2 regions of the Solibacillus sp. FSL K6-1126 genome follow, and region 2 is predicted to be linked to the other one. Evidence: predicted binding sites of a transcription regulator. Region 2 holds the regulator's gene; the other holds the start of a gene.
The links. Region 2 encodes LexA, which represses DNA repair genes until DNA is damaged. Its sites were predicted from a motif close to CGAACATATGTTCG; they were not measured.
Positions count from the first base shown of each region.

Region 1 (7,518 bases), 680 kb from region 2:
TGCCGATGTTAAAAGGTGCCAAAATCATTTTAGTTGGGGATCATCACCAGCTGCCGCCACTTGTCGGGGATGCGACGTTTGAAGAGACATTGGAGCAAGTTGTGAAGGAAAGTACAACATTTGAAGAAAAACGGGAGCTTGAAAAGTTACTGGAAGAATCATTGTTCGAGCGTCTTTATAACAATCTGCCGTCACAAAACAAAACAATGCTCGCACTTCAATATCGTATGCATAAAAATATTATGTCAACTATCACACCGTTTTACGAAAATGAATCCGAACAGCTGCAATGCGGGTTAGAGGATTCAGATGCTGTACGTGACCATTTCCTTGAAACATCCAAAATTACGCGGAAACACCATTTACTATGGCTCGATATTCCGAACAAAAAGCCGTATTTTGAAGAGCGTATGAAGGAAGGTTCGAGTCTATTCAATTTGGCTGAGCTGGATCAAATTAAACAGCAGCTGCTTGAATTGAATGCAGCGACAGAACAAGCGAAAGCACAAGGATTGATTCCGCAGGACGCATTAAAATCGGTTGGCGTTATTTCTTTCTACGCTGAGCAAGTAAAACGCATCAACCGTTTGATTGAACAGGAAATCAGTGTACCGCATTTACACATCCGTACAGGATCAGTCGATAAATTCCAAGGGATGGAGATGGATGTGATTATCGTCAGCATGGTGCGGAACCATGACAATGAGCGCGGAGAAATCGGGTTTGCGAAAGATTACCGCCGCCTTAATGTTGCATTATCCCGCGCAAGGGAACTGCTGATCATGATCGGCAGTACTGAAATGTTCACAAAGCGGCCTAAAAGCGCGAAAACACGGGATATGTATGCCCATGTATTAACGACAGTAAAAGAGCAAGACGGCTATTATGCTGTGTAGAAACAGGGGGATTGAATGGATTTACAAATTACAGTTTTACAGCTGCAGAAAGAACTCATCCAAAACCCGTCCATTGAAATAAAAAAGCAAATGCAATATGCCATTCCGATTCACACATTGGAAGTAAAATATCATCCGGTGATGCGCAATGCGATGGATATTTTAATGAAGATGATGCTCATTTCTTTTGAGAAGGCAAAGCTGAAAAATGTTGAGTTATTAGCCGAAATTTTGTTAGTGGAACCGTTATTTATTCATGATTTGACGAATAAAATGTTACGACTGGGTATGATTGTGAAGGAACAGGAATTTGCACTTACCGCTAAGGGTAAGGCACAGCTGGAATCGGGCATTTTTGAAGAGGAGCTTGAAGAAACAAGTTATTTTATTCAATACAGCCCGATCCATGAGCAGCCACTGGATGGTGATCTGGAGGAATTTGCGGATTTGGAGGAGTTTCCGGAGCCTTTCCCGACAATCGAAACGGAAGAAATCGAAGCAATTGAAGAAGCGGTGCTGATTGAATTCATTCAGCAGCAACTATCCGAACAACCGGTTGCGGAAGATGAAGTACCGCATTATATTACAAGTGTTGTTTCGACGGAATCGATCCAGATTAATGATATACCGGTCCTATGTTTTTTGCTTTTCGATCAAAAGGAAAACAGACATTTTGTGCGGGTATACAATACATTGACATGTGTATGGGATGAACAGCTGGAGACAATGTTATTCAATATAGAAAAAGAGCAGCTTTAGTAAGTGTGAAATAATATTTTTAGAATTATTGCAAAATTATAAAGTACATGATACACTAATGACAATTTAATAGTCTTATCAAGAGAAGCGGAGGGACTTGGCCTTATGATGCTTCAGCAACCTCTAGTTCAACTAGAAAGGTGCTACTTCCAGCAAGGTGTCAACCTTGGCAGATAAGAACGGGTAAAAAGGCCCCTCTCATTTCTGTTTTTGCTGGAATGAGAGGGGCTTTTTATATTGTTCTGAAACAGTTTGTTTCAAACGTAAAACAATGCATTGCCTGAAAACCACAAGATTATTAAAAGATTGTTGAAAAAGTTTATGAGGGGGAAAGTGGAATGCCGATTAATATCCCGAAACATTTACCGGCGGGAGAGCTGCTTAGAAAAGAGAAGATTTTCGTTATGGAGGAAGACCGTGCGAAAACGCAACAAATTCGACCGTTAAATATTTTAGTGTTTAATTTAATGCCTGAAAAAGAAAAAACCGAGCTGCAATTGCTGCGTTTACTCGGGAATACACCGTTACAGGTAGATGTGACATTTTTAAACACGGCTACATACGAATCAAAAAATGTTTCCAAATCACATTTAGATACATTTTACCGAACATTCGACCAAGTAAAGCACCGTCGTTTTGATGGACTGATCATTACCGGTGCGCCAGTAGAGAAAATGGATTTTGAAGAGGTAGGCTACTGGAATGAAATCACGCATGTTATGGATTGGGCAAATGAACATGTCACTTCGATCATGTATATATGTTGGGGCGCCCAAGCTGCCCTGTACCATCATTTTGGTATTGGAAAGTTCGAATTGCCGAAAAAATGCTCCGGTGTCTATTCCCATGTGATTACGGATTTAACAGTAGATTTAGTGCGGGGCTTCAGCGATGAGTATGTGGCACCGCATTCACGTCATACGTCGGTTTCGATTGATGAAGTGCGGGCACATCCTGACTTGCGTCTTCTAAGCTATTCGGATGACGCAGGGGTGTTTATTGTTCAATCGAAAAACAATAAACATATTATGATTACCGGGCATCTGGAATATGATGCAACGACACTATCCGATGAGTACTTCCGCGATAGAGAAAAGGACCCGGACAATACGGAAATGCCGGTCAACTATTTCCCGAATAACGACCCGCTACAAAGACCGAAAAATGTTTGGCGTGCCCATTCGCATCTGTTGTTCTACAACTGGCTGAACTATTACGTATACCAAGAAACACCGTATGAATGGCATTACGTCGATGAAAATATTGAATATCATATTTAATTTGTGTAAATGAAATGAACCAGCAGGAGGTGGACTCCGGCTGGTTCGATTTTATTTTATTGCAACCCAGGCACGTTCGCGTTCTATCTGCAAACTGATTTCCCGCCCGAAGAAATCGCTTAATAATTCGTCCGTTAAAACAACTTCCCGTGCACTTGCTTCCACATTTTTTCCGTCTTTCATCAGAAGCACATGGCTAAAACAAGGGAGAATTTCTTCTACATGGTGTGTAACATAAATGAGGGTAGGGGCGTTTTCCGCTTCTGCAATCTGTTCAATCGTTTGCAGCAAGTTTTCCCGTTCAATCAGGTCCAGGCCCCCGCACGGCTCATCCAGTATTAAAATTTCTGGATCTGCCATAATGGCCCTGGCGATTTGAACACGCTGCCGTTCACCTTGTGACAAATGCTCAAATGATTTATTCGCTAAATGATCACAGTGAAAATGTTTCATAATAGAAACGGCATGATCAATTTCTTCTTCCGTCACATCGTTAAATAGACGAAGGGCACCGAACTTCCCGCTGAGCACGATTTCAATCGCATTATCCTGCCAATTGAAGTTATCGATCATCGCATTGCTCACCCAGCCGATCCGCGTTCGAAGCTTCGGTATATACGTCTTGCCGTAGATTTCACCGAGCACCTGGACTTTTCCTTCATTTGGCCAAATATAGCCGTTAATTACTTTTAGTAAGGTTGTTTTACCGGATCCGTTTAACCCTAAAATCGCCCAATGCTGTCCTTTTTGTACATGCCAGCTTAAATCATTTAAAATCTTTTTATCATTGCGATATAAATGGATATTTTCAATATGTATCATTTAAAAACACCTCCACTTTCTACTATGCACTCTTTTCCAATTGAACGGAAGTATTTTTTGAAAATTGTAACAATTCGAGCGAAAAAAAGAAAGCAAACGCATAATGCTTGCTCTCCTCATTATTTATATAACAACACTTTCGACACCTGCTGCGCGGTGGAACAGCTTTCCGTTCCATTTGAGCGCCCATTGTACGACAGGCCCTAAGCCGAACGCCATAAATACAGTACCGATTCCAACAGGTCCGCCCAATACAAAACCTAATACAGCAACCGTTACTTCCATTGTAGTACGTGCGCGGTTGACACTCCAGCCGAGGCGATGCACCAACAGCAGCATTAACGTATCACGAGGCCCTACACCGAGATTTGCAACCATATACATCCCGCAGCCAAAGCCCAGCAGAACAACGCCAACAACAAACGCCAATGTTTGTTCTAATAGCGTATTTGCATCTGGTAAAACGATTAAAAATATATCAATAAAAATTCCTGTCAGGAACATGTCCAAATAAGTCCCGGCTTTTGGCAATCTTTTTGTGAAAAACGTATCAACAGCCAGAATAAGCAAGCCTAAAATAATGGACCACATACCGACCGTCAAGCCCAAGTTTTTTTGTAATCCGATATGAAGGACATCCCATGACCCAACTCCAAGTATTTGTCCTTTGATCGTCAATGCGACGCCTAATGATAAAACAATGATGCCTGCAATAAAAAATACGCAGCGCCAATAAAATTCCTGTTTCACTTTCACATGTAATCCCTCATCAATCCTCGATATAATCCTTACTCATTATAACGATTGAATCGGCAAAAATGGATTTACAATAAATTCGAAACATTTGAACTTTTTGAGCTGCAAATAGACCCGATTAGAATAGGGAATATGAGCATTTAATTTTCATATGAATAGCGCAATTCATCGGACGAATTGTCGACATCTACAACTAGATGATGTTCATTAAAAAACCATTCATCGGATTTTTCGATATAATAATGAATGCCTTCAACAACTGTTTCAACACCTATTTCATGCGGCTGCTCCCGGGTCATCCCTAACGAAAAACCTTCATGAAAAGGTGAAGAACCTCCATAACGTGCATAAAAGCGAATAAAATCGCCTTTTTCTACTTCCATCTCTTGTTTAAACCAATTGAGTGCTTTTTCTGATAGTTTGATTTCCATATATTTCACCTCTACTGTCATTATGCAGTAAATAAAAAAAACTTACAAAGCTCGCGTTCTGAATTTCAAGTACAAAAAAAGACTGAAAGGAAACCCTTTCAGTCTACAGTTTAAAATCCTTTAATTTTCGGTTCAGTACCGGCTTTAATCCGCTTAATATTTTCACGGTGACGGTAAAAAATGAAGCCTGCCAAAACGACAACCAAAATGAATAATGCATATTCTCCTGTTATCATCCAATGAACAATTACATAAATAACGGCCGCAGCGGATACAATCATAGATGACAAGCTCACCATCTTAGTTAACTTTAAGGCGATGACAAATACGATGATTAAAATTAAAAATAACGGTAAATTATAGCCTAAAATAACACCGCCGCTTGTAGCAACCGCTTTCCCTCCACGGAAGCTAGCGAAAATCGGGAACATATGGCCTGCTGCTGCAATCACACCCAAGAATAGCGGGTGGACAGTGCTGTCTGCAAAAAACGGCAATAACGGTAGCAATACCGCAGCCGTTCCTTTTAATATATCAATAAGCAATACGGCAATACCCGGTTTTTTACCTAATACCCTAAATGTATTGGTCGTTCCTAGATTGCCGCTGCCTTGTTGTCGAATGTCCGTTTTGTAAAAAATCTTGCCAATCCACAAAGCTGATGGAATGGAACCGATTAAATAAGCACAAATAATAATTAACGCGTTGATCAAGTGTTGTGCTCCTTTCGAATTCAGAATTACTACTTGGTACTAATAGTATGTATCGAATATTTTACAATGTTTTTTAATAGAAGGAAAGAGGTATTATTTTTTCGTCCATCGTAAAAAAACAGGGAAAAAGTTACATTTTATTGTTTGCTGCTAAAGGATATGCTTTTAAACGTTCGTTTTTGATGATACAATTAATCTTTGCAAAGCCTAAATCAGTACCTTTAAACATTGACATCATGCATATTTGAGCGTACGATTAGGTAGTAAATAGAACGTTTGTTTGTATTTTTGGAGGGGATTACATTTGGTAAAAAACCAAACCGGTATTTCGTATAATGAAGATGCCATTCAAGTATTAGAAGGTTTAGAAGCCGTACGCAAAAGACCAGGGATGTATATTGGTTCTACAGATAGTCGAGGTCTTCACCACTTAGTGTATGAAATTGTAGACAATGCAGTGGATGAAGCGCTTGCTGGATATGGAAATCATATCATCGTGAAGATTCATGAAGATAACAGTATTAGCGTGCGTGACCATGGTCGTGGTATGCCAACAGGTATGCATAAAATGGGTAAACCAACCCCGGAAATTATTTTCACCGTCCTTCATGCAGGCGGAAAGTTTGGACAAGGCGGCTATAAAACAAGTGGTGGTTTACATGGTGTTGGTTCATCTGTTGTAAACGCCTTATCATCATTTTTGGAAGTAACGATTTACCGTGATAACCAAATTTATCGCCAGCGCTTTGAGCAAGGCGGGAAACCGGCGACATCGCTTGATATGATCGGGAAAACGAAGGAAACAGGAACACTCGTACATTTCCTGCCGGATCCATCGATTTTTTCTGTCGTTAAATATAATTATGATACATTGGCAGAGCGCTTACGTGAATCTGCATTTTTATTAAAAGGATTAAAAATTGAACTAATCGATGCCCGTGGAGAAGGACAGCATGAAATTTTCTATTATGAAAACGGGATTGAAGCGTTCGTCACATACTTAAACGAAGAAAAAGACGTATTACATCCGGTTAAATATGTAGAAGGAACAATTCAAGAAATTGAAGTGGAGTTCGCACTGCAATTTAACGACGGCTATTCCGAAACGATTTTATCGTTCGTCAACAATGTTCGTACTCGTGATGGGGGTACACATGAAACAGGTGCCAAAACAGCTCTGACACGTGTATTTAATGAATATGCCCGCAAAATCGGGTTACTGAAAGAAAAAGATAAAAATCTGGAAGGTACCGATATTCGTGAAGGCCTGACAGCAATTGTTTCTGTACGTATTCCTGAAAATCTGCTGCAATTTGAAGGTCAGACAAAAGGAAAGCTTGGTACATCTGAAGCTCGTTCAGCCGTTGATACCGTTGTTTCAGAACAATTAATGTATGTGCTTGAAGAAAATGCCGAGCTGTCGGCTTCTTTAGTGCGTAAAGCAATTCGTGCCCAACAAGTGCGTGAAGCAGCACGTAAAGCACGTGATGATGCCCGTAATGGAAAAAAGAAAAAATCAAGTACTCTTCTGTCTGGTAAGTTGACACCTGCACAGTCGAAAAATGCTTCAAGAAATGAATTATACCTAGTAGAGGGTGATTCTGCGGGTGGTTCGGCTAAGCAAGGTCGTGACCGGACGTTCCAGGCGATTTTGCCATTGCGCGGTAAAGTCATCAATACCGAAAAGGCAAAACTGCAGGACATTATGAAAAATGAAGAAATCGCAACGATTATCCATACGATCGGTGCCGGTGTCGGAGCTGATTTTTCGGTGGAAGATGCCGCTTACGATAAAGTTGTCATCATGACCGATGCCGATACAGATGGTGCTCACATCCAAGTATTATTGCTGACATTCTTC
Region 1 is NZ_JBBOPD010000001.1:2,054,032-2,061,549, forward strand. It holds gene MHH44_RS10060 (AAA domain-containing protein) at 1-896, shown strand, start outside; gene MHH44_RS10065 (nucleoside-diphosphate sugar epimerase) at 912-1,655, shown strand; SAM riboswitch class I at 1,728-1,835, shown strand; gene metA (homoserine O-acetyltransferase MetA) at 1,994-2,935, shown strand; gene MHH44_RS10075 (ABC transporter ATP-binding protein) at 2,987-3,757, opposite strand; gene MHH44_RS10080 (YitT family protein) at 3,881-4,507, opposite strand; gene MHH44_RS10085 (HesB/YadR/YfhF family protein) at 4,654-4,944, opposite strand; gene plsY (glycerol-3-phosphate 1-O-acyltransferase PlsY) at 5,055-5,657, opposite strand; gene parE (DNA topoisomerase IV subunit B) at 5,962-7,518, shown strand, end outside.
Region 1: a site for LexA is predicted at 5,927-5,940, ahead of parE (DNA topoisomerase IV subunit B). Genes of this name have one in related genera too.

Region 2 (7,518 bases):
ACCAATTAGGATTTTGTGGGTTATGGCGTAATTGCTTCGTCCACAAAGTATAGGCCATAGGTGCAGCACCCATTGGTAAACCTGGGTGACCAGAATTTGCTTTTTCAATTGCGTCGATTGATAATGTACGGATTGCGTTAATTGCTAACTGATCCATCTGTTGTGTCATTATGTGACATCCTTTCCTCGTACGATATTTATACCTTTTATAGTGTAGACAAATTTTCACAAGAAAACAATAATTTCTAAAAACGTCATCTAAAATATGTCATACTTAATATTAAATGTGACATATTAATGAAATGTTATTAGTTTAAGAATTTCTTCTGTGATTTTATTTGTTTTAATTTTTCAGGTGTCACATCATTGCCCTCTTCATCAATTACTTTCACATGCTCGATTGTATCGCGCATTGTGGAACGGAATGTATCTAAATACTCTTTGCGCAGCGCAGTGCGTTCCTTCGCTTGCTCTTCCGTCAATTTACCTTCTTTCGCTAATTTAGAAAGCTCATTAATTCGAGCTATTTTCTCTTTTGATAACATTTGAATCTCACCTTTCTTCCTACCTACTACAAAGGTATAAAAAAAACGACTTGAAGACAAGTGTTTACTCTTCAAGTCGCTCCATATATTCAATATATCTTCTATGTACGGTCGCTTTACTGATGGAAATGCCCAAACCAGACAATGTCGTAGCAATTTCTGCAAATGTTAAGCCTTTCTGGCGTAGCTGGACGATTTCTTCAACAGGCACTTCTTTACGTTCACGCCCTTCAATATTACCGCGGTTTTTTAAATTATTTTGGGGCTGGTAGCCATTTTCTACAGCACGACGCATTCCCCGGCGGATTTTCGCATTATGCATACGACGCTGATATTCTTCGACAATCGCTAAAATTTCGAGCAGCATTGTATCCATTTCGTTTAATACGACAGGACCTGCATCATTCAATGTATACACTGTCGCTTCATATTTTTGCAATAGGTGAAGTACTGCCATACGTGCATTACCGCGCCCTAACCGTGTTTCGTCCTGTACAAATAACGCTTTGACGCCGTGTTCTTTCATATAGTCAAGCATATCGAGCAGTCCATCTCGGTCCACATCATATCCGCTATGCTGATCCATGAAAATCTCCACATCATTATAGCCGAATGTTTTCGCATACTTTGTCAGCTCTTCTTGCTGACGTACTAGTGACGTTTCCTGTGTATTTTTATCCGTACTGACACGGCAATAAATTACTGCTTTAGTTTTTATCATTGTTCCCTCTCACTACTTTAATCGATTGCATATCAGTGGATTCATTCAGCTGGGCAATGTATTGTGAATCTTTTTCTACAGGTACAACCAGTACTTGTCCTAAAACAACTTTTTCATCCAGCAATCCGTTTTCCTTTTTCACTTCATCGATCCAATCATGCTTAGCCATTTTACCACGATATTGTTCTGCCAACGACCATAAAGTATCGCCATGCTCTATGCTAACCTGTTCGTATAATTCTATTTTATCGTCCTGCATCATGAATAAAGCAATCATAAGTACAGAGAATAGTAGAAACATTGATGTAAAGCCATTTAGTTTAGTTTTTTTCATTTGTAAAACCCTCTTTCGAATATATGTTCGGAATATTTGTTCTCATAATAATACGAACATATGTTTTTGTCAACCGTTTTTTCGAACTTATGTTTGCATTCGTGTTCGCATACTGCTATACTTACTTTAAGAAAAATAGCATGATAAAGAGGTGAGTTAGTTGACACAAAAAATTTCAAAGCGGCAGCAGGCTATTCTAACTTTTATAAAAGAGGAAGTTCGTTCTAAAGGCTATCCGCCATCAGTACGCGAAATTGGAGAAGCGGTAGGTTTAGCTTCCAGTTCAACTGTCCACGGGCATTTAGCTCGTTTAGAAAGTAAAGGGCTTATCCGTCGTGACCCTACTAAACCGCGTGCCATTGAAATATTGGACCAGGAAGAGATGAACATCACCAAACAAGGTGTCATCCATGTTCCGTTAATCGGTAAAGTTACAGCTGGTCTGCCTATTTCCGCAATCGAGGATATTCAGGAATATTTCCCGTTGCCGGATGCTTACGGCTCACCGGAAGAAGAACTATTTATGCTTGAAATTATGGGTGAATCCATGATTGAAGCCGGAATTTTAAATGGGGATTATGTAATCGTCAAAAAAACGTCTACCGCGAACAATGGAGAGATTGTTGTAGCAATGACGGAAGATGATGAAGCGACAGTCAAACGCTTTTACAAAGAAAAAACTCATTTCCGCTTACAGCCTGAGAACAGTTCAATGGAGCCGATCATTGTCAATCAAGTTTCTATTTTAGGTAAAGTAGTCGGCCTCTATCGAAATATTCATTAATCAGAAGCTTGCCATTCTTATAGAATCGGCAAGTTTTTTAATGAATTAAAAAAACTCAGCCGTAAACGACTGAGCCTTTTATTACTTATGGCATGCTTCTATAAAACTTTTAAATAAGCGCTGTGCATAAACATCCCCGTTTGGCGCCAATTCTTCCGGGTGCCATTGTACCGCCACACAATACGGATGGGATTCGTGTTCAATTCCTTCAATAATGCCGTCTTTCGCAACTGCCGAAATAAGAAGTCCTTCCCCTAACTTTCCTACAGATTGATGGTGAAATGTGTTAACACGGAATGTTTCTTCTGTAAAAATCTCCTTAAATTTCGGTGTCTTCACTTCAACGGTATGTGCCAATTCTCCACGCTTTGAAGGTTGTTTATGTAAGATTGTATTCTCCACCTGTGATGGTATATCCTGAATTATCGTACCTCCGAATGCAACATTCATAATTTGTTGTCCACGGCAAATACCTAGAACAGGCATTTGTCTTTTAAAGGCTGCCTTCATTAATAAAAGATCACTGTCATCACGCTTTCTAACAACACTACCGATATGACGGTGCGGTTCCTCATTAAACAATAATGGATCGATATCCGCTCCACCAATTAATACGAGGCCATCAACTACATTTAATACTGCTTCTACGTTTTCTTCCGTAGCATTCGGTATACAAATTGGTATACCCCCCGCTAGTTCTATCGACGTCAAATATGCGTTGTTTATATCCAATTTCTTGTCAAAATCATACATTGTTAATCCAATAATCGGTTTCATTCATTCTATCCCCTTACAATTTAAAGATAATTCCAATTATTTAAATTATACTATTTCGTTAAGCTAAGTTACTACAAAAATATAAAAGGATTGCCTGATTGCAACCCTTTCCCTTTTAAACAATTTCCAGTTGTTTTATAAAATACTGTTTAATTTCTTTCCAGTTGTTCACACGCATGAAACCTTCTTCTGATCGATTGTACGGCATCGAATACAATATACCTGTTCCTTTAAATGACTTGAGTTGGCGTGGGCTATCGTCAATTAAATAATCAGTATGTATTACCGCTTTATTTCCACAAAACACTATGTTCTGTGTTTTAATAAATGGTAAATACTCCATTAACCAATCGTACTTCGCTGTAAATGACCCGGGTACATCCATGGCAGCTGTCGCAATATAAATCTCATAATGCTCCTGCAGCTCTCGAATGACATCAATAGCATCTTCATCCAGTACTTTTAAATCTCTGAAATAGCCGGGCTCATTTAATAGAGCAAATAATTTTTTCGCATCTTCTCTAGGTAAATCGCGCTGTGTCGTCAGAAGAAATTCTTCATCGGTAAAATTTGTCCCGAAATTCTCGTTATATGTAACACATAATTTCGAATAAAAGTCAGCCAGCACCTGGTCCATATCGATGGCAATGCTTTTTTTCATGTAATAGCCTCCTTGAAATTTCCTAATTTTAGTTTATACAATTGTATGGCAAAAAAACAAGGTATAACTCTTTACAATTAACAGCGTACATATTTACGTTTAAAGCCGATTCGTCCTTTTTCCACCTGTTTTTCAATTTCAGCAAAAGCGTGCAGCAAACCCGGCTTTTTCCCTTCACGTTTCGTTTCAATTGGCCCGATTTCCTTAGCGAATTGCACAGCCTCTTCATGTAGAGGTTTAAATGAAACACCTACTGTCATGACAAAGTTATTCATTGCTACTTGTGTACGTGGTGGTGCTTGACGGATATTTTGTTTTACATACTCAAGCATACCCAATAATTTTTCTTTTGAAAATTCTTCATCTTTACGATTGCCGAGCAGCCAGCAGTAACAATGCCAACCTGCCGACATTTTTAGTTCCTCACCACTTGCAATCCATTTATCGCTTACTTCTTGCGCAATATCGGATTCAGCCAAAGTCACTGCAACAACATAATCGGAAATCATATAAAAATAGGCTTGTTCAATCCAGCGGTCGTAATCTTCTTCAGTCATTGCTTTCGGATCCGCAATAACCCCGGCAAAATACATTGCATCATAGTTGCCTGTCGCATAAAGCTGTTCAGCCAGCTCCTGATTTATTTTTATTTGTTTTACATACGGTTTCATCGAGCCAGTCGTTACACCGAATAACGGTTCCTTTGCTCCATTGGACATATAAATCTTTTTTGTACGCTCTTTACCCAATGCCTCTAATTCTTGCATCATTGTATCAAGTTTCATAATAGCCTCCTTTTGTTCAATCGGTAAATTTTAATCCTTCTTATTATACGATTTATATGCTTATCATTCCAAGGTACTGAAGCATTGGTGATCGCACATTTAAAATTTTTAAAAAATTGGCAATTGATTTAACCGAATAATAAAGCAACCTCTGAACAGAATAATGTCAGGAGGTGATTTTGATGTCAAAAAATAAAAACATCAATAACAAGAATAACGCCGAATTCGGAATGGAAACGGATGTTAACCAAGTAATGCAGCAAAACCAAAAAGCTGAAGCTAAAAAGCAACAAGCTTCTGGTGCTTTTGCAAATAGCGGTTTGCAGAAGAAACCGAATTCAATGAATGCTGAGTTTGGCATGGAAACAAACGTTAACCAGGTGAAACAGCAAAACCAGCAAGCTGAAGCTAAAAAGCAACAAGCTTCTGGTGTGTTTACAAACAGTGGTTTACAGAAAAAACTCACTTCAATGAACGCTGAGTTTGGCATGGAAACAGATGTTAACCAGGTAAAACAGCAAAACCAGCAAGCTGAAGCTAAAAAACAGCAAGCTTCTGGCTCTTACGGTAAAAACCGTTTCCAAAACGGCAATAAATAATGCATTATTGAACCGGCAATTTATATTGCCGGTTTCTTTTATATTATACGAATAAATTACAACAGTTATTTTGGTTAAAATTGAATACGACTATACAAAAAGTGCAAAAAAAAAGAGCTGGAATTTTAGCCCCAGCCCTTTCTTCTTAGTACATTTTCATATATTGGTCGCGTTCCCACTGGTGAACAGTTGAACGGTACATATCGAACTCGATTTCTTTTGCTTCTTTAAAGTTCGCATAGATATGGTTGCCTAATGCTCTTTGAACCACTTCATCTTTTGCTAGTAATGCTAATGCATCATCTAAAGCTGCAGGCAGATTATCGATGCCGTTAGCTTTACGCTCTTCTTCGCTCATTACATAAATGTTTCGGTTAATTGCTGGTGGTGGTGTTGTTTTTTTGCGGATCCCTTCAAGACCCGCCTCTAAAATTACCGCCATCGCTAAATATGGATTTGCTGATGGGTCCACTGAACGAACTTCTACACGTGTTGATACGCCACGAGAAGAAGGAATACGGATTAACGGTGAACGGTTTTGCGCAGACCATGCTACGTAACATGGAGCTTCATAACCTGGTACTAAACGTTTATAAGAGTTTACTGTCGGATTTGTAATTGCAGTAAAACCTTGAACATGGTCAAGCACACCTGCCATGAATTGCATCGCTGTTTCAGAAAGCCCTAATTCAGTAGACTCATCATAAAATGCATTTTCTTTTCCTTTAAATAAAGAAACGTTAAAGTGCATTCCCGATCCAGCTTCACCGAATAAAGGTTTTGGCATGAATGTCGCATGTAAACCGTGCTTACGTGCAATTGTCTTAACAACTAATTTAAATGTTTGGATGTTGTCGCATGCAGTAATAGCATCCGCATATTTAAAGTCAATCTCATGTTGACCCGGTGCAACTTCATGGTGAGAAGCTTCAATTTCAAAGCCCATTTCTTCCAATTCCAATACGATATCGCGACGGCAGTTTTCACCTAAATCTGTCGGTGCCAAGTCGAAATAGCCGCCGTGGTCATTTACTTCCAAGCTTGGCTCGCCTTTTGCATCCAGTTTAAATAGGAAAAACTCCGGTTCTGGTCCTAAGTTGAAATCTGTGAATCCTAGTTCTTTCATTTCCTTCAATACTCGTTTCAGGTTGTTACGTGGATCACCTGCAAATGGTGTACCGTTCGGATTGTAAATATCACAGATGAAACGTGCTACCTTCCCTTTTTCAGCTGTCCATGGGAAAATCATGAATGAATCATAATCCGGATATAAGTACATATCCGATTCTTCAATACGTACGAAACCTTCAATTGATGAACCATCAAACATCATTTTATTGTCCAATGCTTTATCTAGTTGGCTTACAGGAATTTCTACGTTTTTAATTGTCCCTAAAATATCTGTAAACTGTAAACGAATGAATTTTACTTGTTCTTCTTCTACTAGACGTTTAATATCGTCTTTTGTATATTTGCCCACTAAATTCCACACTCCTAAATTTGTTCAGTACCGATTTTACTCGATCTTTTATAATTTACACGCTATTGGTAAAAGCGCGATAAATCCCCTTGTCGAATAGATGTTTTTTGCATGCGTTGTGCCTGGCGCATTTCTTCACGTAAAATTTTGCGTAAGTCCGAATCGGAAATTTCTTTGCTCGCTTGCTGTGCTGCCGGATCATTTTTCAAAGCAAATACTTTTTTGATCCCTGCCATATTGATGCCCTGTTCAAGCATATCTTTGATTTCCAATAAAGTGTCGACATCATTTAAAGAAAACATGCGTCGATTTCCTTCTGTACGGTGCGGCTGAATTAAATCATGCTCTTCATAATAACGGATTTGTCTTGCTGTCAGATCCGTCAATTGCATGACGATACTTATCGATAATAGTGGCATTGAACGTCGAATTTCACTACTCAATTTAATTCACCTCCCTTATCGCTATATTACGACTTGTAATTTACATTGTCAAATGTATGTTAGAAAAACTGACATTACTTTTTTAAATGAGCGAAAAGTAAACAGAATATAGCGAATTTTACGCATATAAAAAAATCGCCCATTAAATGGACGATCCCTAAATATCACTTTAGCTTTTGGACAGCAGAACAAATAGCATATTTTACATGTTCATATGTTAAACCACCTTGGATGAAGGCTGTATAAGGAGGGCGGATTGGACCGTCTGCCGTTAATTCAATACTTGATCCTTGAACAAATGTACCTGCCGCCATAATGACATCATCTTCGTATCCAGGCATATAGGCAGGCTCCGGCGCAAAATGGGCATTAATAGGTGAAGCAGCTTG
Region 2 is NZ_JBBOPD010000001.1:2,738,029-2,745,546, forward strand. It holds gene tkt (transketolase) at 1-169, opposite strand, end outside; gene MHH44_RS13615 (DUF896 domain-containing protein) at 309-545, opposite strand; gene MHH44_RS13620 (YneB family resolvase-like protein) at 610-1,266, opposite strand; gene yneA (cell division suppressor protein YneA) at 1,253-1,600, opposite strand; gene lexA (transcriptional repressor LexA) at 1,761-2,384, shown strand; gene MHH44_RS13635 (gamma-glutamyl-gamma-aminobutyrate hydrolase family protein) at 2,466-3,161, opposite strand; gene MHH44_RS13640 (5' nucleotidase, NT5C type) at 3,277-3,822, opposite strand; gene MHH44_RS13645 (DNA alkylation repair protein) at 3,900-4,607, opposite strand; gene MHH44_RS13650 (gamma-type small acid-soluble spore protein) at 4,790-5,206, shown strand; gene glnA (type I glutamate--ammonia ligase) at 5,352-6,686, opposite strand; gene MHH44_RS13660 (MerR family transcriptional regulator) at 6,749-7,129, opposite strand; gene MHH44_RS13665 (methionine gamma-lyase family protein) at 7,294-7,518, opposite strand, start outside.